DNA from 3 places in the Comamonas sp. A7-5 genome. Region 1 is predicted to be linked to each of the others. Evidence: riboswitches for the same ligand, from Rfam matches in the RefSeq annotation. Region 1 holds a riboswitch; each other region holds the start of a gene.

Evidence for each region. Region 1 has a riboswitch for thiamine pyrophosphate ahead of thiC (phosphomethylpyrimidine synthase ThiC). Riboswitches for the same ligand answer to the same signal wherever they lie in the genome.
Region 2: it holds a riboswitch for thiamine pyrophosphate, as region 1 does, so the genes downstream of both, AAIL67_RS00970 (long-chain fatty acid--CoA ligase) here and thiC (phosphomethylpyrimidine synthase ThiC) in region 1, are expected to answer to the same signal.
Region 3: it holds a riboswitch for thiamine pyrophosphate, as region 1 does, so the genes downstream of both, AAIL67_RS10210 (FAD-dependent oxidoreductase) here and thiC (phosphomethylpyrimidine synthase ThiC) in region 1, are expected to answer to the same signal.

What each region holds. Positions count from the first base shown of each region.
Region 1 covers NZ_JBCPWO010000012.1:42,251-49,820, forward strand. The annotation lists gene AAIL67_RS18490 (ABC transporter substrate-binding protein) at 1-1,126, shown strand, start outside; gene thiC (phosphomethylpyrimidine synthase ThiC) at 1,433-3,376, opposite strand; TPP riboswitch at 3,636-3,753, opposite strand; gene AAIL67_RS18500 (nitroreductase) at 3,835-4,494, opposite strand; gene AAIL67_RS18505 (ABC transporter substrate-binding protein) at 4,679-5,899, shown strand; gene AAIL67_RS18510 (nitroreductase) at 6,030-6,689, opposite strand; gene cysE (serine O-acetyltransferase) at 6,857-7,570, opposite strand, start outside.
Region 2 covers NZ_JBCPWO010000001.1:228,521-236,090, forward strand. The annotation lists gene AAIL67_RS00965 (acyl-CoA reductase) at 1-464, opposite strand, end outside; gene AAIL67_RS00970 (long-chain fatty acid--CoA ligase) at 461-1,555, opposite strand; TPP riboswitch at 1,626-1,717, opposite strand; gene AAIL67_RS00975 (TonB-dependent receptor) at 2,016-4,145, shown strand; gene AAIL67_RS00980 (ABC transporter ATP-binding protein) at 4,755-5,504, shown strand; gene AAIL67_RS00985 (energy-coupling factor transporter transmembrane protein EcfT) at 5,497-6,090, shown strand; gene AAIL67_RS00990 (biotin transporter BioY) at 6,101-6,694, shown strand; gene AAIL67_RS00995 (AMP-binding protein) at 6,691-7,570, shown strand, end outside.
Region 3 covers NZ_JBCPWO010000004.1:452,556-460,125, forward strand. The annotation lists gene AAIL67_RS10190 (cytosine permease) at 1-35, shown strand, start outside; gene AAIL67_RS10195 (ankyrin repeat domain-containing protein) at 101-868, opposite strand; gene AAIL67_RS10200 (SH3 domain-containing protein) at 992-1,465, shown strand; gene thiD (bifunctional hydroxymethylpyrimidine kinase/phosphomethylpyrimidine kinase) at 1,531-2,403, opposite strand; TPP riboswitch at 2,469-2,630, shown strand; gene AAIL67_RS10210 (FAD-dependent oxidoreductase) at 2,694-3,788, shown strand; gene thiS (sulfur carrier protein ThiS) at 3,894-4,091, shown strand; gene AAIL67_RS10220 (thiazole synthase) at 4,251-5,054, shown strand; gene thiE (thiamine phosphate synthase) at 5,065-6,006, shown strand; gene AAIL67_RS10230 (Crp/Fnr family transcriptional regulator) at 6,332-7,051, shown strand; gene AAIL67_RS10235 (phosphotransferase) at 7,306-7,570, shown strand, end outside.

The DNA.
Region 1 (7,570 bases):
ACAGGAAAAAGTCAAGATCGGCTTCATCACCGACATGTCCAGCCTCTATGCCGATGTGGAAGGCAAGAACGGTGCCGTTGCCATACAGATGGCGATTGACGACTTTGGCGGCAAGGTACTGGGCAAGCCCATCGAGCTGCTGACGGCCGACCACCAGAACAAGGCCGATATCGCGGCCAGCAAGGCCCGCGAATGGATAGACACGCAAGGCATCAGCCTGGTGTTCGGCGGCACCAACTCCGCCACCGCCCTGGCCATGGCCAAGGTCGCGCAGGAGAAAAAGCGGGTCTTCATCGACAATGGCGCGGGTAGCTCGGCCCTGACCAACGAGCAGTGCAGCCCCTATACCGTGCACTACGCCTTCGATACCGTGGCCCTGGCCAAGGGCACGGGCGGCGCCGTGGTGGACACCGGCGGCAAGAACTGGTTCTTTGTGACGGCCGACTATGCCTTCGGCCATGCACTGGAAGCCGACACCAGCAAGATCATCGAAGCGCGTGGCGGCAAGGTGCTGGGCTCGGTCAAGACGCCACTCAACGCCAGCGATTTCTCCAGCTTCATGCTACAGGCCCAGAACAGCAAGGCGCAGATCCTGGGCCTTGCCAATGCCGGCGGAGACACCATCAACTCCATCAAGGCGGCCAAGGAGTTCGGCGTCACCAAGAACATGAAGCTGGCCGGCCTGCTGGTCTTCTTCAGCGACATCCACAGCCTGGGCCTGAAGAACACCGAAGGCATGCAGTTCACGGCCCCCTGGTACTGGGACATGAACGATGGCTCGCGCAAGTTTGCCGACGCCTTCATGGCCAAGACCCAACGTCGCCCCAGCGAGATCCAGGCCGCCGACTACTCGGCCACCATGAACTACCTCAAGGCCGTGGAAAAAGCCGGCACGCTCGATGCCGACAAGGTCATGGCTACCTTGAAAAGCACCAAGATCGACGACTTCTTCGGCCAGGGCTATATCCGCGAAGACGGCCGCTATGTGCACGATATGTACCTGATGCAGGTCAAGTCGCCAGCCGAGTCCAAGGGCACCTGGGACTACTACAAGATCATCAAGAAGCTGCCGGCCGAGCAGATCTGGACCACCAAGGCGGAAAGCAAATGCCAGTACTGGCGGTGACTTGAACCCGCGAGGCATACGCCCCGCATCGGAACAACGGACAGCGAGCCGCGGCAGCTGTCCGTTTTTTTATGGCAGCAGTTCCAGCAGCTCCAGGTTTCAACCCGCAACAAACTTACATCGCGATATTTGCGCCTTATCGAGATGGACCTGACGGGTGGCATCCCCAGCGCTCCTTTCCAAGCCGAGCGCTGCAGACTCTGCTCCATTACGGAACAAAAAGGCAGGCCCTCGTGCCTGCCTTTTTTCATGGCGACGGGCGAAAGCGCCTGATGCACAAGCGCCGCAGCCCGACTTCAGCTCAGGTCAACGTGCCGTGGTGTCGGTCGATGCATTGACGATGGGAATGTAGAAATCGCCGCCCGCCTGATTGAACTCCGCCGCCTTGGCCTGCATGCCTACGGCAATGCTGTTCTCGGCGCTCACGCCTTGCTGCTTGGCAAAGTCGCGCACTTCCTGGGTGATCTTCATGGAGCAGAACTTGGGTCCGCACATGGAGCAGAAATGGGCCACCTTGGCGCTGTCCTTGGGCAGGGTTTCGTCGTGGTAGGCCTGGGCCGTGTCGGGATCCAGTCCCAGGTTGAACTGGTCCTGCCAGCGGAAATCGAAGCGCGCCTGGGAGAGCGCATCGTCACGCGAACGCGCGCCTGGATGGCCCTTGGCGACATCGGCGGCATGGGCCGCAATCTTGTAGGCGATGATGCCCTGCTTGACGTCGTCGCGGTCGGGCAGACCCAGATGCTCCTTGGGCGTGACATAGCACAGCATGGCCGTGCCGAACCAGCCGATCATGGCCGCGCCGATGGCCGAAGCGATATGGTCGTAGCCGGGGGCGATGTCTATGGTCAGCGGGCCCAGGGTGTAGAACGGAGCCTCGTGGCAGTGCTTGAGCTGCTCGGTCATGTTGGCTTGGATCATGTGCATGGGCACATGGCCGGGGCCTTCGATCATGGTCTGCACATCGTGCTTCCAGGCGATCTGCGTCAGCTCGCCCAGCGTGGCCAGCTCGGCAAACTGGGCATCGTCGTTGGCATCCGACGCGCAGCCGGGACGCAGGCCATCACCCAGCGAGAAGCTCACGTCATACTGCTTCATGATGTCGCAGATATCCTCGAAATGCTCGTAGAGGAAGCTCTCGCGGTGATGAGCCATGCACCACTTGGCCATGATGGAGCCGCCGCGCGAGACGATGCCGGTGCGGCGCTGGGCCGTGAGGTGGATGTAGGCCAGACGCACGCCGGCGTGGATGGTGAAGTAGTCCACGCCCTGCTCAGCCTGCTCGACCAGCGTGTCGCGGAAGATCTCCCAGGTCAGGTCCTCGGCAATGCCGCCGACCTTTTCCAGCGCTTGATAGATGGGCACGGTGCCGATGGGCACGGGCGAGTTGCGCACAATCCAGTCGCGCGTGGTGTGGATGTTCCTGCCGGTGGACAGGTCCATGACATTGTCCGCACCCCAGCGAATCGCCCAGACCAGCTTTTCCACCTCTTCCTCGATGCTGGAAGTCACGGCCGAATTGCCGATGTTGGCATTGATCTTGACCTTGAAATTGCGGCCGATGGCCATGGGCTCGATTTCAGGGTGGTTGATATTGGCCGGAATGATGGCGCGGCCGCGCGCCACTTCGTCGCGCACGAATTCGGGTGTGATGATCTTCGGGATCGCTGCGCCCAGGCTGTTGCCGGCCAGGCGCAGCTCGCGCGCCGCGTCCTGCTGGTACTGCGCCATCCATTCACGGCGACCGTTTTCACGCAGGGCCACATACTCCATCTCGGGCGTGATGATGCCGCGCTTGGCATAGTGCATCTGGGTCACGTTCTGGCCAGATTTGGCACGGCGCGGCTGGCGCTGCAGCGCGGCCGCCTCGGCGCGCAGCTGGTCCACGCGCGCATCTTCCTCGCCGCGCTTGCCGCCGTCGTCCAGCGCCACACGCAGGCGACCCACGTAGTATTCGCTGTCGCCGCGCGCTTCGATCCAGGCACCTCGCACGCTGGGCAAGCCCTGGCGCACGTCGATCTGTATGGCGGGGTCGGTATAGGGACCCGAGGTGTCGTAGACGCTGACCTGCTCTCCATTGGTGAGCGCAATATCGCGCACCGGCACACGCAGCTGCGGATGCAGCGCGCCACTCAGATAGCTCTTGGTCGATGCGGGAAACGGCTGGCGCGACTGTGCCAGCAGCTCGGCAAAACGGGCGGCATCGGGGGCATGACCTGCAGCAGGCGTAAAAATGGAATCAGGGGCGTTCATCGCAGTCTCCTCAAAGCGGTTGAAGTGCATCAAACGCTCCGTGGAGTGCGGCCCTGCTCTGATCTTGCCCTGCACGGGCCCGGCCCGCTATGGGGTATCCGGCCTGTGCCGCCGAAATTCTGCAATTTCGGCCTGGTTCTTCACGCACCGGCTGTCCAGAAAAGACAAAACCCCAGTGCGCGAGGCGCCTGGGGTTTGCTGTGCCTATGGCTTTCAGGGTTGGCACTCGCGCCAGTTGCCCTGTCAATCCATCGGCCCTGCGTCAGGGTCCCGCTCTTCTTCCGCCGGTATGAACCGGATCAAGTTCGTCGGGTTCGCCTGCACTGTTTTCACAGTGACTGGCATCTCAGCGCTTTCGCACACCCCGGAGCTGCACGCAGTATAGGCTGGTTTTGCCACAATTTGCGCACTCTTGAAGCTGTTTAACTATCCTGACCCTCAAGCGTCTAATCCGCCGTTCAATCCAGCCCCTGCAACACCAGCCATTCATTGCTGGCAGCACGGCTTGCGCGCCACTGGTTGATGGGCGCGCTGACATCCTCGTAGCCCAGGGCGATGCCGAAGGCAATCTGGTAGCCATCCGGCAATGCCAGCTGTTCGATCAGCATGTCGTTGTACATGCGCCAGAAGCCCTGGGCACAGGTGGCCAGACCTTTCTCCACGGCCAGCAGCATGAAGGACTGCAGATAGATGCCCAGATCCACCCATTGCGCATAGCCCATGCGCTCCTCCACGGCCACGAAAATGCCCACGGGCGCACCGAACATCTGGCCGTTCTTGGCCAGTTGGGCCAGACGTGCTGCCTTGTCCTCGCGGCCGATATTGATTGCACGGTAAAGATCTTCGCCGTTTTCAAAGCGGCGACTGCGGTAGGGTTCCCACAAACCGGGTGGATAGGACAGGCCGGGGCGCTGCACGGCCTCGGTCTCCCTGGCCCTGGCGCACAGATCCTTGAGCGCCTGTCCGCCCACTGCGGTCACACGCCAAGGCTGCATATTGCCGCCGGATGGCGCCTGTGCTGCGGTCTCCAGCAAGTCCCGCACCGTGGCAGCAGCCACGGCCTGCGGCAGAAAAGCGCGCACCGAACGACGCTGCTGCAATGCTTGACGAATATCCATCTCTTCTACTTTCCTGAATCGCTGGTGTGCAGTGTAGGAGCTTGCGGCATTTTCCCGAGTCGCCGTGGATACCTTGTCGCAGCCGCCCCGGTGCTTGCCCTGATGGCGCGCCCTGCTCCAACTGCGACCATGCTGGCTGCCCGTCGCAGTGACTGGGTACTCACCACCTCAGGAGATGACTCTGATGAAGCCTCGCTCTGTTTGCTCCGCTACCGCTTTTTCCCCAAGAACATTGACGCTGGCACTGGGATGCCTGCTGACCGCTGCAGGCGCTCAGGCGCAGGACAAGATTCGCATCGGCTTCATCACCGATATGTCGGGCCTCTATGCCGATGTGGACGGCAAGGGCGGAGCCCTGGCCGTGCAGATGGCCGTGGACGACTTTGGCGGCAAGCTGCTGGGCAAGCCCGTCGAGGTGCTGACGGCCGACCACCAGAACAAGGCCGATATCGCGGCCAGCAAGGCACGCGAGTGGTTCGACACTCAGGGCATGAACATGCTGATCGGCGGCACCACCTCCAGTGCCGGTCTGGCCATGGGCAAGGTGGCCGATGAGAAGAAAAAGGTCTACATCATCAACGGCGCGGGCACTTCGGCCCTGACCAACGACCAGTGCAGCCCCTATTTCGTGCACTATGCCTATGACACCGTGGCGCTGGCCAAGGGCACGGGCAAGGCAGTGGTGGAGCTGGGTGGCAAGAGCTGGTTCTTTCTGACGGCCGACTATGCCTTTGGCCAGGCGCTGGAAGCCGACACCACCCGCGTGGTCAATGCCGCTGGCGGCAAGGTGCAGGGCAACGTCAGGCACCCGCTGAATACAGCCGACTTCTCTTCCTTCCTTCTGCAGGCTCAGAACTCCAAGGCCCAGATTCTGGGCCTGGCCAATGCAGGTGGCGACACCATCAATGCCATCAAGTCGGCACGCGAGTTCGGCCTGACCAAGACCATGAAGCTGGCCGGCCTGCTGCTGTTCAGCTCCGACATCCACAGCCTGGGCCTCAAAGCCACGGAAGGCCTGATGTTCACCGACAGCTGGCATTGGGACCTGAATCCCGAAAGCCGCAAGTTCTCGGATCGCTTCTTTGCCAAGTTCAAGAAGATGCCCACCTCGCTGCAGGCAGCCAACTACTCGGCCGCCATGCAGTATCTGAAGCTGGCCGAGAAGCTGGGCACGACGGATGCCGACAAGATCATGGCCGGCTTCAAGGCCACGCCGCTATCGGACTTCTATGCCAAGGGCGTGATCCGCCCCGACGGCCGCTACGCTCACGATATGTATCTGCTGCAGGTCAAGGCACCGGCCGAATCGAAGAAGGCCTGGGATTACTTCAAGGTGCTCAAGACCCTGCCCGGCGACCAGGTCTTCACCACCAAGGAAGAGAGCAAGTGCGCTCTGTGGAAGTAGTCGGTCGGCATTGAAGAAGCGGCCGGGTTGCCTGCATGGCACCCGGCTGGATGCCTTGCGCTTCGTCCTCGCCTTCTTGCCACGCAAGAAGAAGCGTCAAGCGACTGCCCGCACCGGCATCAAGACAGGCTCATTCGAACCCGCGCATCTCGCACCATTCCCCGGGCTCTGCCCTGGTGGAGCGCCACTGGTTGATGGGTGCCGCGCTGTCCTCATAGCCCAGTGCCATGCCAAAAGCGATCTGGTAGCCCTGCGGCAGCGCCAGATGCCGGCTCACAAAATCGCTGTAATTGCGCCAGAAGCCCTGGGCGCAGGTGGCGAGCCCCTTTCCGGTAGCCAGCAGCATCAGCGATTGCAGATAGATTCCCAGATCCACCCACTGCGCATGCAACATGCGGTTCTCGACCGCGACGAATACGCCTACAGGTGCGCCAAACATATGGGTGTTCCGGGCTAGCTGCAGCAGCCGCCCACTCCTGTCCTCACGCCCCATGCCTATGGAACGATAGAGATCCTCGCCATTGTCAAAGCGGCGGCTGCGATAGGGCTCCCACAGCTGAGGTGGATAGACCAGGGCCGGATCAGAGTTGGGGGTCGCCGCAGGCATGGCCTGGCGCAATGCCTGAAGGCTGTCCCCCGTCAGCGCTATCACGCGCCAGGGCTGGAGGTTGCCGCCTGAAGCCGCAAGTCCGGCCTGCGCCAGCAAATCCCTGATCAGCGCCGCATCCACTCTCCTTGGCAAAAAAGCACGCACCGAATGGCGCTGCTGCATGGCCTGTTCCACATTCATCATTGCTTGCCTCGGGTTTGAGTTGGCAAGCAGTCTCGGCCGGACGGGCAGGGCTTTCGCCCCTCAAATCGACTACGGGCAAGCACCATGAAAAAAGCCAACGACAGGCGTTGGCTTTCACTGGCAGAGCAGAAGTATCAAGCGATCCATGGACAAGCGCCTGGGGTTTACTTGCCCAGAATCTGATCGATCTTGTCCTTCTGGAATGCCTCGGGTCGTTCGGACTCACAGGGCACACAGTCCTTGACATGGCCTTGAATCGAGAGCTTCTCGATGGCGGCCCACAGCAGTGCAATCTGCTTTTCATGGCCGGCAGCGCCTTCGGACAGAGAGCGCATGGCCTGGGCCACGGGGTCGACTTCGGCCGTCACGCCATAGGCGGTGAAGCCGCTCTTGCCGCAATCCTCGTCAATCACGACAGCCGTTTGCGCCTTGGCCTCGACCTTGGGTGCCGACTCATGCTCGGTCACATCGGCGCTATGCCCGGTCTTGCTGGGAATGATGCGCGCCGGAATGCCCACGGCAGTCGCACCTGCAGGCACTGGCTTGATGACCACGGCATTGCTGCCTATCTTGGCACCATCGCCTACCTCGAAGCCGCCCAGCACCTTGGCGCCGGCACTGACCACCACGTTCTTGCCCAGCGTAGGGTGGCGCTTGGCGCCCTTGTAGAGCGAGGTACCGCCCAAGGTGACACCGTGATAGATGGTGCAGCCATCGCCCACCACGGCGGTTTCGCCGATCACGACACCCATGCCGTGATCGATGAAGACCTCGCGACCAATGACGGCACCGGGGTGGATTTCAATGCCGGTGAACCAGCGCCCCATGTGCGAGATGAAGCGCCCCAGCCATTTGAAGCCATGCGTCCAGCACCAGTG
Region 2 (7,570 bases), on a different contig from region 1:
AAAGCACGTACGGCCCCGCCCTTGGCTGCCGGTTGAAAACCATCGAGTACCGCCGGATTGGCAAAATCCTCGGCCACAAAGCGCTTGAGCTGCGCTGCACGAAAGGTCTTGAAAAATCCTGTCAGCCCCAGCCGCACCATATCGGCGTCATAGCCGCTGACCACGGGCAGCCAGGCTTCGGCCTGCTGGCGGTAGATGTCGTTACGGTCAAGCAGGCGGGCCATCGCACGATCGACGGCATCGATGATATCGGCCACCGGCATGGGGCGCAGATGGGCGGCCGCGGCCTTGCGCACACGGCAGGCCAGTGCCTGCATCTGCGGCGCCGTCAGCACGGGAACGCTGACTTGCAGCACCCGCCCGTCCCGAGACGTGAAGTCCAGCGTCTGCCACTGCACTTCCTCGTCGCCCAGGCCCGGCAGATAGCCTGCCTTGATACGCTGCACCTTGCGCTGCTTGCTCATGCGCCGGCAGCTTTCACAAACTCTTCAACCGCCAGCGAGCATCCCTTGGCGGCGGCGCCCTCGGCGCGCCCAAGCAGCAAAAAGCCGTCTTTTTCCTGCGGACCGGCCCACAGGCCCACATCCTCGGTCAGGATGGTGGTCACCGCGTTGTAGTTGGCCAGATCGCAATGCACCAGAATGCCGCGCTCACCAGCTGCCACATCCCTGCCGGTGATCGGCTCCACCAGACGCGAGCGAATCCAGTGCGGACCGGACTTGACCGAAGGCAGTACCGCATTGCCATCGTCATAGAACTGGGTGCTCAGCTCGGTCATGCCATACATATTGATGCACAGACTGCGCGGCACGCCCAGCAGCTGCGAAAGCTCGGCATAGAACTGCTCGAGCGGCAGCTCGCGCGACTGCCCCTTGTAGCCGCCCGTATCCAGTACGCGGCTGCCTGCAGGCAGGCGAAAGCTGCGGCCCTGCTCGCGCAGGGCATCCATCACATGGACCAGGCTGAAGCTCGCGCCCAGCAGCGCAAAAGGCTGGCCGCTGCGCTCGGACTCATCCAGCGCGGCACACAGGGCCGGCATGTCCAGCCCTTCCGAATTCAGATAGTAGCGGCTGCCTGCCGAGCCGAATTCGGAACAGGCCAGGGCCAGATAGTGGGCCAGCGAGGAATTGGGCATGGCCTGCTCATCGGGAAACAGAATGCCCATGGGCATGCGCTCCAGACCCTGCATGAAACGTCTGGCGAAATAGCGCTTCATGGACAGGTCGTAGACATCGAGCTGCGGATGGAAATGACGTCCGCGCGCAGCGCGGCCCGTGGTGCCGCTGGTCATGAATACGCGCTCGGCGGGCGACGGCGGCTCGCTGCGCAGCTCCATGGCCTTGAAGGCATCGATGGGCACGGCCGGAACATCGCGCCAGCTCCTGACATTGCGCAGCGTGGCGCCGCGTCGCTGGCAAAAGCTGCGAAACGGCGCATTGCATTCGTACTGGTAGGCGAAGAGGCGCAGGGCGAGTTGATTGAACTGGTCGTCGGTGCAGTCATCCATTGCGATGAAAGCAAGCAGATCTGCGACCAGCGAAGCGGCCTTGTCCATGAAATTCCTTCGAGAGCGGGGACGTCATGCTCCGAAGGCTTGCTGACCATGCGAGAACGCACTGCCCTGAGGTCAGCTTGCAAGCTCTTCTTCCGCCGGTATGAACCGGGTCAAGTTCGCGGGTGTAGATCTCAGCACTGGCGTGCACCCCGGAGCGCGGCGCCATCTTACCCCAACGGCATCACTGCAAGGGGCCTGCACCGCCGCATGAAAGTCGCGTCACTTGTAACCTGGGGTAATGCTCCAGCACGGGCAAGAAGGACATACAGGGCAAAAACATCAAAATACTGCTGCCCAAATACAATCGACCCAGCACCGCAAGCTGCCTGAGACCTAACCTGCCACGGCGCCGACAATCACGCAGGTACGCCACGCCTGAAAGCGCGGCATGTCGGCGTCAGCAGAGCTTGCAAGCCATCCAGGGCACTGAACGCCCGCCCCAAGCCCCAGAGATATTCACATGCATTTTTCGCGCCTTTGTCATCTGACAGGCTGGCCTGTGGCCGCCGCCGGACTGCTGCTGACGGCACAGTCCGCAACAGCCCAGCAAGCCGCCGCCCAGCCGGAACTGCCCCAGTTGTCCGAAGTCACCGTGCGCAGCACCTTGCAGGAGTCTGCACTTGAGCAAACCCCGGCCTCCGTGACCGTGCTCGACGGCGAGCGCATGCGCGAGCGCAATCTGCAGGTCAATCTCTCGGAGTCCCTGAGTGCAGCTCCGGGTCTGCAGCTGCAGAACCGCCAGAACTACGCGCAAGACCTGCAGCTGTCGATTCGCGGCTTTGGCGCACGATCCACCTTCGGCGTGCGCGGCATTCAGATCTATGTGGACGGCATCCCCTCCACCATGCCCGATGGCCAGGGTCAGACCAACAATATCGATATCGCCTCGCTGGAGCGCGTGGAAGTGCTGCGCGGTCCTTACTCCGCCCTCTACGGCAACGCCTCTGGCGGAGTGATCAATGCCTATACCGAACGTGGTGAAGGCGCGCCCTCGGTGCAAAGCAGCTTTGCACTGGGCAGCGACGGCCAGAAGCGCCTGGGCCTCAAGGCCAAGGGCGAAACCAACGGGATTGGCTATGTGCTCAGCGCCAGCCGTTTTCTCACCGACGGCTACCGGGCCCAGAGCGCGGCGGACAAAAACCTGTTCAACGCCCGCATCGATGTCAAGCCCGACGAATACAGCCAATTGACCCTGGTAGCCAATCATGTGGACATCGATGCCAAGGACCCGGGCGGCATCACGCCCAAGGACTGGGCGGCAAATCCGAAGGCTGTGGCGTCCAACCCCTTGCTCTACGACTCGCGCAAAAGCGTGAAGCAGACCCAGGCCGGCCTGACCTATGAGCGCCAGCTGGACGGCGGCCAGGCGCTGCGCCTCATGGCCTATGCCGGTCAGCGCGAAATGATGCAGTTCCAGTCCACACCCAAGGCATCGCAGACCGGCTACAGAGGCGGAGTGATCGGCCTCAAGCGCGACTATGGCGGCATCGATGCGCGCTGGAGCGGCAAATACGAGCTGGGCAGCGGCAGCCTGAGCCTGATTGCTGGCCTGGCCGCCAACACTGTCAGGGAAGACCGCCAGGGCTACAAGAACTTTGCGGGCAACCAGCTGGGCGTGGTCGGCGAGCTGGTGCGCGACGAGCGCAACACCCTCACCAGCATAGACCCCTATCTGCAAGCCTCCTGGGCCTTTGCACCGCGCTGGAAGCTCGATGCCGGCCTGCGCTGGAGCAATGTGCAGTTCCAATCGCGCGACCATTTCCTGGCCGACAAGAATGACAGCGGCAATGCCGGATTCCATAAGCTCTTGCCGGTTGTTTCGCTCCAGCACGAGCTCAATCAGGACACCAATATCTATGCCTCTCTGGGTCGCGGCATGGAAACACCGACCTTCAACGAGATCTCGTACCGCCCCGATCTGGCCGGCGGTCTGAACTTCGGCCTCAAACCTGCGGTATCGACCAGTGCCGAGCTGGGCATCAAGCAACGCTTCAATGTGGCCGGACTGCGCGGCGACTGGTCTGCCGCGCTGTTCCAGACCAGCACCGACGATGAAATTGTGGTGGCCAGCAACGACAACGGCCGCACCTCTTATCAGAATGCCGGCAAGACCCGCCGCCGCGGCATGGAGCTGAGCACCAGCACCTGGCTGATGCCCCAGTTGCGCCTGAGCGGCGCGCTGACCTTGCTTGATGCCAGCCTGCGCAGCGGCTATTGCGACAGCAAGGGCCAGGACTGCACTCCCGCCGGCAACCGTATTGCCGGCACGGCCAGGCATCTGGGCTACCTGGGACTGGAATGGCTTCCCGCCACCGACTGGCGTGTGGGCCTGGACTGGCGTCATGTGGGCCGTATTGCCGCCGACGACAAGAACCAGGTCTATGCCCCCAGCTACAACGTGGCCAGCCTGAGCGTTGGCTACACCAAACGCCTGGGCGCCTGGAAGCTCAGCACTTTTGCCCGCATCGACAATCTCGCAGACAAGAACTATGTGGGCTCGGTCATCGTCAACGAAGGCAACGGACGTTACTACGAGCCCGCTCCGGGACGTCAATGGATGGCCGGCACCAGCCTCAGCTACCAGTTCTAAACATGTCATCCGGCTTTGCCGGACAGCAGAAAGCGGGCCTAGAGCCCGCTTTTTTCACATCCGGATAGATCAAAAGCGATTTTTTCAGAAAAATTCTGGTGCTTGTACATTGCCTGCTTGAGCCCGAAAGCCGCCAATCCCGCCCCGGTTTGCCTGCCAGACGACAGGCGCCGGCAACAAACTTGCGCTCATCAGCCCTGCAAGCCACGTCAAAACACAGTCAATCGCATCAATTTCCATGCCGGTGCGTATGCAGTTTGAGCGAAGTTAGCCCCTGAAGCAGGCAAGAACGGCACACAGAAATTCTTCACTCTGCAACACGCAGTCATCAGGGGTACAACTGCCACGAAATGCGGGCCAAATGACAACAGACATCCGCTCCAGGTAAAGAAATCAATTCTTATAGAAAATTCACATAAAAAGAGCTCAGATGGCGGGCTTTTGAAAGCAAATTCACAGCGCTAGAATCCGCCACCAGCGCTGCCTCGTATGTTTGAAGCCGGGCACAGTTTCAGATTTCCCCCGTATGTCAGTCCTTTTCGTTTCTTGTGATCCACATTCCAGCCCGGCGCCTTGCAGCCCTGCCATTCCCGCAGTTGGAGCTGATGTATGAGTGATGGATTGCAAAGCCCCACCCAAAAGGGTGTGCAGTTGGTCGATATACGGCTGCAGCGCGGCCAGACCCAGGTGTTTGACGGCCTGAGCCTTAGCCTGACTGAAACGCGCATTGGCGTGATCGGCAACAACGGCGCGGGCAAGTCCAGCCTGTTCCGCCTGCTTTGCGGGCTCGAGCTGCCCCAGGCCGGACAAGTACTGGTGGATGGCATGCCCTTGCTGCAGGCGCGCGAGCACAAGCCCGGCCTGATCGGCCTGATGTTCCAGAATCCGGACGATCAGATCATCTTCCCTACCGTGGAGGAAGAACTGGCCCTGGGCCTTCGCCCCCAGGGCCTGAGCAAGCAGCAAGCCAGAGCCAGGGCGCGCGAGTTGCTGGCCGCACGCGGCCTGGCCCACTGGGCCGAGCGGGCCGTCAGCAGTCTGAGCCAGGGCCAGCGCCAGCAGGTGTGCTGGCTCTCGCTGCTGATTGCGGCGCCGCAACTGCTGCTGCTGGACGAGCCCTTTGCCAGCCTGGACCTGCCCGGTCAGGCCCGCTTGGCCCAGGATATTGCCACCGCACCGCAACAGGTGCTGGTCTCCACCCATGTGCTTGACCATGTGCGCGACTTTGAGCGCGTGATCTGGCTGGAGCAAGGCCGGCTGCGTGGCGACGGCCCTGGCCGCGACATCTGCAGCGCCTACGAGACCTCCGTACAGGAGCAGTTGCTGAAGAAAAGCCCGCACGGAGACCTGCATGGGTAGCCTCTACAGCGAAGTTGCGACCTGGCTGCATCGCTGGTCGGCCGGCCTCAAGCTCTTGCTGCTGGGGGTTTTCGGTACGCTGTTGTTTCTGATAGCCAACCCCTGGGCGTTGGCGTGCTGCGGCGTGGCTTGCCTGGTTCTCTGGATATCGCTGGGTCAGGCCACACAGGTGGCGCGCCGGCTGATGCGCTCGGTTATCGTCGCGGCGCTGCTGGTGGCGGGCTTTCATGCCTTCATGGGCAACCCTTTGCTGGCAGCCGTCAGCAGTCTGCGACTGATCTGCGCCTCGACCCTGGGCATTGCGCTGACCATCACCACCCGCCCCAGCGATCTGGTCGAGGTACTGGAATGGCTGCTCGCCCCGCTGGCCCGCTTGGGCATCCCCACCGAGCGCGTGGCCATGCAGCTTGCACTCATGCTGCGCTTTACCGAACATTTCTTTGTGCAATGGACAAAGCTGGACGAGGCATACCGCCTGCGCACCGGCAAAAGCGGCGGCCTGCGCCTGATTGCACCGCTGACGATTCATATGCTGCAGGCCACGCGCCGTGTAGCCGACGCCCTCTGGGCAAGACTGGGTTTCTAGGAGAGCATTGATGACTACCACTCCCTCTCACACCGTATCGCGCGGCGGCGCACGCTCCATGGCTCAGGTATCGCTGTTCGCCGCCCTGATGGCCGTGATGGGCCTGATCCCCAAGATCGACCTGCCGTTCGGCGTGCCCATCACCATCCAGTCGCTGGGCGTGATGCTGGCAGGCGTCATGCTCGGCCCCTGGCGCGGCCTGCAGTCCATGGCGCTGTTTCTCGCGGCCGTGGCCGTGGGCCTGCCCCTGTTGTCGGGCGGCCGCGGCGGCATCGGCGTCTTCATGGCGCCTTCTGCCGGCTATCTGATCGGCTATATGCTGGCCGCCGCCGTGACCGGCGCCATCATGGCCACCCTGCCGCAGAGCACGCCACGTCGCACGGCGCTGAGCGCCTTCATCGCCTCCTTGATCGGCGGCCTGCTGTGCCTGCATGCCTTTGGCGTGCTGGGCCTGATGCTGATCGCCAAGATGAGCCTGAGTCAGGCCTTTGCCGTGACGCTGGCCTTTGTCCCCGGCGACTTCATCAAATGTGTTCTCTGCGCCATCATCGTCCACACCGTGGCACGCGGAATGCCTGACTGGCGTTTTGGCGGTCGCCGGTGAACGCGCTGTCCGCTGCAGCGCCGCTGCAGGGTTTCTGGCAGCTGGTTCATGGCCCGCTGGCCTATTGGGCGCAACACCGGCCCGATGTTGTGGCCTTGCAGAGCGAGGCCGGCTCCTGGACCTTTGGCGATCTGCATGCCGAGGTCGAGCAGCGCTCGGCACGTCTGGTGGCGCAACGCGCACCGCAAATGCTGCTGCTGGATGCCAGCCGCTCAACGCTGGAGCGGCTGGTGGACTTTCTGGCCGTGATCCACAGCGGCCGCTGCGCGGCGGTTGCCGACCCCGACTGGCAACCTGCCGTGCGCCAGCGCATTGAAAGCTGGCTGCCCGCGCAGCCCTGCGAGCTGGAATCGGCAGCACCGACGGCAGCCTTTTATACCGGCTTTACCTCGGGCAGCACCGGCCTGCCCAAGGGCTTCAAGCGCCACCATCTGTCGTGGACGGAGAGCTTTCGCGTCGGCCTGCAGGATTTCGGCCCCGTCGTCGCCCAGCGCACGCTGGCACCGGGGCGCATCTCGCATTCGCTGTTTCTGTTCGGCGCCATGCAAGGCATCTGGTATGGCTGCGGCGCCGTCATGCAGGAGAAGTTCTCGGCCTCGCGCTGTCTCGCAACCCTGGCGCGCGGCGACACCCCCTGTCTGGTCGCCGTGCCCAGCCAGTTGCTGCTGATGCTGCAATGGGCCGAGCATCGGCAGCTCGCACCAATTCCCGAGGTCGAGCTGATCACCATCAGCGGCGCGCGCTGGATGCGCGCCCACACACCGGCGCTGCGCGCTCTGTTCCCCAAGGCCCGCATCATCGAGTTCTATGGCGCCTCCGAAGCCAGTTTTGTCGCCTGGATGGATGCCGATGAAGCCAGCGGCCCGCAGGCAGTGG
Region 3 (7,570 bases), on a different contig from region 1:
CACGCCAGCTGCAGCCTCGCTCCGTTGCTGCCTGACTGAAACTCAAAGGCAATAGCATCACACGCGCGGTAGAAAGGCTCTGCAGCCATCTCCTCTGTTCTTACTTGGCGCCCGCCGCCTGCAGCATATGAACCACGGCCTTCTGCCCGCGCTGGCGTGCATGGGCCAGGGCCGTCACCCCATCCTTGTCAGGCAGATTCAGATCCGCCTTCGCGTCGATCAAGGCCCGAATGATGGCCTGATGGCGCGGCCCGCCGTCGCTGAGCACCACGGCTTCCATCAGGCAGGTCCAGCCCAGCCGGTTGACATGGTTCACATTCACGCCGGCGGCGATCAGCGCCTGGGCCGTTTCCAGATGGCCGCGCTCGCAAGCCGGAATCAGGGCCGTGCCGCCATAGCGGTTGGTGCTCTTGAGATCGGCGCCATAGGAAATCGTCATACGCACAATCTCCAGCCGGCCCTGCGCACCGGCCAGCAGATAGGCGCTGTCCTGCATCTGGTTCTGGATATTGGGGCTGGCACCGTGCATCAGCAGCGATCGCGCCACCTCGATATGGTTGGCCGCCGTGGCCAGCAGCAATGGGGTATTGCCCCGGGCGTCCTGCACGTCGACAGGCGCGTTGCCAGCCAGCAGATTGCGCACCGCCACGGCATCGCCCTGCGCGGCAGCGGCCAGCAATTGCTGGCCCAGCATCTGAGGATCCCCGGCTTTTGGCGCCGCAGCGGCGGCAGGTGTTGCAGCCGCTGCAGTCGCCGATGCCCTACTCTGGCAGGCCGTGAGCAGGGTCGCGGCGGCCAGAGCCGTCAATGCAAGCGTCAATCGGGTGGTCAACGAGGCACGCCCATGGGCGCTGGTTGGCTGGTTCATGGCATTCCTTTATGGCTGTCGGGTGTTCAGCCCCTGTCAGCTTTCTACAGGAACTATAGCTAGCCACGCAAGTCCGATGGGGGTTACAGCCTGTTTTCAATCGATAAAAGGAGAATCTGCCCCGTGCCTTGCAACCGCTGGATCCGCACCGCCGCCACTTCAAGCCTGATCGCGCTGGGTGCGCTCACCGCCGGCCTGCTGCCGGCCCTCGCACAAGCCCAGGAATTTGTCAGTATCAAGGGCAAGACCGTGAATGTGCGCGAGCAGCCCAACACCCGCTCCGCAACCCTCTGGGAACTGAGCAAGGGCTATCCGCTGCAAGTCACCCAGCGCAAGGGGCAGTGGCTGCGCGTGAAGGACTACGAGTCCACGCTGGGCTGGGTCCACGCCCCGCTGACCAGCAAGAGCCCGCATATGGTGGTGACGGCGCGCACGGCCAATCTGCGCTCCGGCCCCGGCCAGAAGCACAAGCGCGTGGGCAAGCTGGAGCAGCATGAGGTGCTGCAGACTCTGAAAAAGCAAGGTAGCTGGGCCCAGGTGCAGCGCAGCAACGGCCAGAGCGGCTGGGTGGCCAAGAATCTGGTCTGGGGCTGGTAAGCCCTGCAACACGAACACCCAAAGCAAAGGCCTGCAGCAGCAGGCCTTTTTTGCGGGCGCCGTAATCAGCCTTCGACGATCAGCTGTGCACGCGGCGCATAGCCATGATTGAGGGGGCCGTGACCCTGGCCGGTATAGACCTCGGCTCCCGCCTCGATGGCGCCCAGAATATAGCGGCGCGCCTCGGTCACTGCGGCCTCCAGCGCCAGCCCCTGAGCCAGGAAGGAGGCAATCGCCGACGACAGCGTGCAGCCCGTGCCATGGCCGTTATGGGTGACGATGCGCTGCGACTGCAGGCGCAGATAGTCGCCGACCTGCTGGCCTTGCCGGCCCAGCACATCCATGACCAGATCGCCGCTCAGATGCCCGCCCTTGAGCAATACGGCCGGCGCGCCCATGGCCAGCAGATCGGCCACGGCCGCATCCAGCGCTGCAATGCCGTCGATGTTGCGACCCAGCAGCAAAGCTGCTTCATCCAGATTGGGGGTAATCACCGTCGCCAGCGGGAACAGCTCCTGGACCAGCGCCTGTGCCGTCTCGGGAACGATCAGGCGGTCACCACTGGTGGCCACCATCACGGGGTCCAGCACCACGTTCCTGATACCGTGGCGACGGATCGCATCCGCCACCACGCTCACCACATCGGGGGTTGCCAGCATGCCGATCTTGACGGCATCGACGCCTATGTCCTGCACAACGGCATCGATCTGGCCGCGCACGGTATCGAGCGGAATGCCGTGAATACCCGTCACACCCAGCGTGTTCTGCACGGTGATGGCCGTGATCGCCGTCATGCCGTAGCAGCCCAGAGCCGCACAGGTCTTGAGGTCGGCCTGGATGCCGGCGCCACCGCCGCTGTCCGAGCCGGCTATGGAGAGCACGCGTGCATAGCGCTTTTTTGCGGCGCCGGAGATGGAGGAAGAAGCAATCACTGTCATGGCAAAAATTATCGCCCATGCGCATGGTCAATGCGTGCTGTTTGCGGTTGTGCTGTAATGTCCAACGGACGAAACAGGGGTGTCCCGCAGGCAAGCAGCCTGTGCGGACTGAGAAACACCCTGGGGCTGCGCCAGCCACGGGCTGCGCACCAGAGCACCATCCGTGCCCTGTGCCCCCTGCACCCGATCCAGGTCATGCTGGCGTGGGGAGTTTCACAAGCCGCAAGGCATGCCGCGTTTTGTCCTGCACATGGCCCTGTTCCTGTGTCCGGATGGAAAACGATTTGCACATGTCATTGCTACAAGCTTCTTCAAAGATCGCAATTCTCGGCGGCGGCCTCATGGGCCGTCTGCTGGCTCTGGCCCTGGCCCAGCGCGGTCACGCCATCGACCTCTATGACGCCCATGGCCCGCAAGGCGATGGTGCTGCGGCGCGCGTGGCAGCCGCCATGCTGGCGCCGCTGGCCGAGTCGGCCATTACCGAGCCCGGCGTGGTGCGCATGGGCCAGCATGGGCTCAAGCGCTGGCCCGAGCTGATAGCTCAGCTCGAGCAGCATGTGTTTCTGCAGCAAAACGGCACGCTGATTCTCTGGCACCGCCAGGATCAGGGCGATGCGGCACGCTTTTTCGGCCTGCTGGAGAAAAACCGGCGCATCAACCCCAGCCTGCCGGCCATGCAGGAGAAGACCGGCGCGGCACTGCAGGACTGCGAGCCCGCGCTGCAGGGACGCTTCAACCAGGCCGTCTATCTGCCCGGCGAAGGCCAGCTCGACAACCGTCAGCTGCTGACGGCGCTGGTCGACAAGCTCAGCGCCCTGGGCGTGCAGCTGCACTGGGACAGCCCGCGCGAGGTCGGCGACTTCCGTCCCGGCGAAGCCGGCCAGCCCGACTTCGTGTTCGACTGCCGCGGCCTGGGGGCCCGCAGCCAGTGGAAGCAACTGCGCGGCATTCGCGGCGAGGTGGTGCGCATCCATGCGCCCGAAGTCACGCTGCAGCGCCCCACACGCCTGATCCATCCGCGCTACCCCATCTATATCGCGCCCAAGGAAGATCATCTGTTCGTGATCGGCGCCACCGAGATCGAGTCCGACGATATGTCGCCGGCCAGCGTGCGCTCCACGCTGGAGCTGCTGAGCGCGGCCTATACCGTGCACCCCGGCTTTGCCGAAGGCCGGATTGTGGAGATCGCCACCCAGTGCCGCCCCACCCTGCCCGATAATCTGCCCGCCGTGCGCCTGCTGACGCCGCGCGTCATGGAAGTCAACGGCCTCTACCGCCACGGCTTCATGATCTCGCCCGCCATGCTCGACGTGGTGCTGGAGCTTGTGGACCACAACGACTCGCCGCTGGCGCGCGAGTTCGATGTCGCCGTGCATCGCAGCTGAGCCGCGAGCCCGAACTTTGGCGCACAGCACTTGCACCCCCTGCGCACGCAAGCGCCGCCGTGCAGAGGTTTAACTTAGCACCCGCTTTATTTTCCGTTTCATGCCATGAAGATCACCCTCAATCAGCAAGCCACCGAGCTGCAAGCCCATGCCACCGTGGCCGATGCGCTGGCGCAGATGCAGGCCAAGCCCCCGTTTGCCGTGGCGGTCAACACGGTGTTTGTGCCCAAGACGCAGTACGCCGACCATCCGCTCAACGAGGGCGACAGGATGGAAGTCATCTCTCCGGTGACAGGCGGCTAGAAATGAATCCCCCTGAGTCGCTTCGCGCCTTCCCCCAGGGGACGACACCCTCGCGGCGAGACGGCTCTTGCTCGGTGTCACTGACTTGGCACATGCCTGTTTGAGGCTCACTGGGCTTCACGCCCATTGCGGTACAAAGACAAGAGATATAGATAAATCATGAATACAAAAACCACCGACGACACCCTGGTTCTCTACGGCCAACGTTTTGAAAGCCGCTTGCTGCTGGGCACCTCGCGCTATCCCTCGCCGGCGATTCTCGAAGCGGCTGTGGAGCGTTCCAGGCCCGCCATGGTCACGGCCTCGCTGCGCCGCCAGGGCAGCAATGCGGCCGAGACCGGCGCCAGCTTCTGGGAGCTGCTGCGCAAGCTCAATGTGCCCGTGCTGCCCAACACGGCAGGCTGCATGACCATCCAGGAAGCCGTGACCACGGCCCAGATGGCGCGTGAAGTCTTCGACACACCCTGGATCAAGCTGGAGCTGATCGGCGACGACTACACGCTGCAGCCCGACACGCTCAATCTGGTGGAAGCTGCCTCCATCCTCATCAAGGACGGCTTCCAGGTCCTGCCCTACACCACCTACGACCTGGTGCTGTGCCAGAAACTGGTCGACGTGGGCTGCCAAGCCGTCATGCCCTGGGCTGCGCCCATAGGCACCGGCCGCGGCCCCATCAACCCCTATGCCATGCAGATGCTGCGCGAGCGCCTGAAGGTGCCGCTGATCGTCGATGCCGGCCTGGGCCGTCCCTCCCATGCCTGCACCGTGATGGAATGGGGTTATGACGCCGTGCTGCTGAACACCGCCGTGGCCCTGTCCGAAGATCCCGTGGCCATGGCCGGAGCCTTCTCCGATGCCGTCAATGCCGGTCACGCCGCCTGGCGCGCTGGCGCCATGGCGGAGCAGAACGCCGCCCAGCCCAGCACGCCCGTGCTGGGCACCCCTTTCTGGCATCAGGAATAAAGGCCGGCCCATGGACTCCGCAGAAATCAAGGCCCTGGCGCAAGCCATCATCCACCAGCACAGTGCCAATTTTGGCGCCCAGTTGCACCACGATGCCAACTCGGTCGAGCTGACGCCCCAGCCCGTGCCGCCCGCGCTGCGCCAGGAGCCCGCCTATCTGGCTGCGCTGGAAGCCTGCAGCCAGCTGGGCTTTATCGCCGTGGATGCACAAACACTGGCCCAGGCCTGGCAGTGCCAGAGCGAACGCACCAACCAGTTCGATGTCACCCACTGGCCCGACGCCCCACGCGACTTCGGTCTCGGCAAGGCCGACCCGGCACTGGCTTTTGCCCATTGTCCGCGCGAGCTGGGCCTGTATGGCGTGCTGCCCACGGCCGAATGGGTGGGCCGCATGGCCCGCGCGGGTGTGCCCACGGTGCAGCTGCGTTTCAAGTCCGGCGACAGGGCCGCCGTTGCACAAGAGGTCAAGGCCGCTGTTGATGCCGTCAAGGGCACGCAGGCACGCCTGTTCATCAACGACCACTGGCAGGCCGCGCTGGACGCAGGCGCCTACGGCATCCATGTGGGCCAGGAAGATCTGGACGTGATCGGCCAGCGCGATCTGCAGACCATCCGTAGCTCGGGCACACGCCTGGGCGTCTCCACCCATGGCTACGCCGAGATGGTGCGCGCCCATGCGGTCCAGCCCAGCTATATCGCCCTGGGCGCGGTCTTTCCCACCACGCTCAAGAAGATGGCGACAGCCCCGCAAGGACTGGCGCGGCTGGCGGCCTATGTGCGGCTGATGCAGCAATACCCGCTGGTGGCGATTGGCGGCATTTCCGAGGACCTGTTCCCCGCCGTGCGTGCCACGGGCGTGGGCTCGGTGGCCGTGGTACGCGCCCTGGTCAACGCCCCCGATCCGGAAGCTGCGGCCAAGCATCTGCTGGCGCGCATGCAAGCTGCTGCGTGAATCCACGCACTACTAATTCAATAGCTTGGAGCGCTTGAAAGATAAGAGCTACCAGCTATTTTCACTTAAAGCCACAGATCCATCGCGCCTGAAAAACTCGGCGCATGAAATACCGCAGATGACAAGACTGAATGCCCGCAGCCCGCGGGCATTTTTGTTTTCCGTCGCGCCGCAGCCCGCATGACTGCTGGGTTTTCTTGATCGGCGCAAGCCCTCTTCGCGTTAGAAGCGGACACACAGGTGACAACCCTGAGTCCCGCAGTTGCGGCACAGCCGGTCCCACACGCGACAATGGGGCGGTTACCAGTCACGCATAAGACAGAACATGGACGAGCCAATTCTTAGTATGGAAGAACGTGAGGCGATCAACTCTGGTCGCTGGTTTTCATCCCTTTCGCCCTCTTTGCGGCACGACATTCTTCGATGCGCTTACGTCAAACGATACAAAGATGGCATGCTCATCTGCGCTCGCGGCGAACCGCCCGAGGAGTGGATTGCCTGTGCACGTGGCGCGGTGCGGGTCAGCTCCACCTCCATCACGGGCAAGCAGATCACGCTGACCTATGTGGAGCCGGGCATCTGGTTCGGGGATGTGGCGATTCTGGATGGCGACAAGCGCACGCACGATGCCTATGCCCATGGCGAGACCACGCTGCTGTGCGTATCCAAGGCGGACTTCAAGCGCATTCTGGCAGAGCATGTGGAGTTTTCCGAAGCGATCTTGCGCCTCAATGCACGCCGAGTACGTCAGCTCTACGGTCTGGTGGAAGACCTCAACACCTTGCCGCTGCGCGCGCGCCTGGCCAAGCAGCTGTTGCACCTGACGCGCAGCTATGGCGTGATGAGCCTGTCGGACAGCAACGAGATCCGCATCGGCCTGCATCTGGCGCAGGAGGAGCTGGCGCAGTTGCTGGGCGCCTCGCGCCAGCGCGTGAACCAGGAACTCAAATCCATGGAGCGCGAGGAAGTGATTCGCATCGAACCGGGTGGCCTCATCGTGCGCGACCGGGTGACGCTGCTGCGTATTGCAGACACCGACCACTGATTCACCCCCTGAGCGGCTTTGCCGCTTCCCCCTCTCTCGCTTCGCTGCGCTTGCGGGAGGGGGACGATGCCATCGCCGCGAGGCGGCTCTTGCTCGGCATCTCTGGCGGGTATCGCGCCAGTTTTCACCTTCGTTTCTCTCTTGCCGCGTGCTGCGGCAACTCTCCCCCTTTCACGCATTCGCTCGCTGCACTTTTGTGCAGCGTGGCGGGCTGCGCCTTGCCCATCACAAATCGAACAAAGGACTGAGACAGCATGAGCACTTATGAGCATTTCGTCGGCACCCGCGCGGTTTCCGATCAGCATGCGTTTGATACCAATGCCATGACCGACTGGATGAGCCGGCATGTCCAGGGCTTTGAGGGCCCGCTGCAGGTGGAAATGTTCAAGGGCGGCCAGTCCAACCCCACCTACAAGCTGATCACGCCCGGCCAGAGCTATGTGATGCGCGCCAAGCCCGGTCCCGTGGCCAAGCTGCTGCCTTCGGCCCATGCGATCGAGCGCGAATACCGCGTCATGA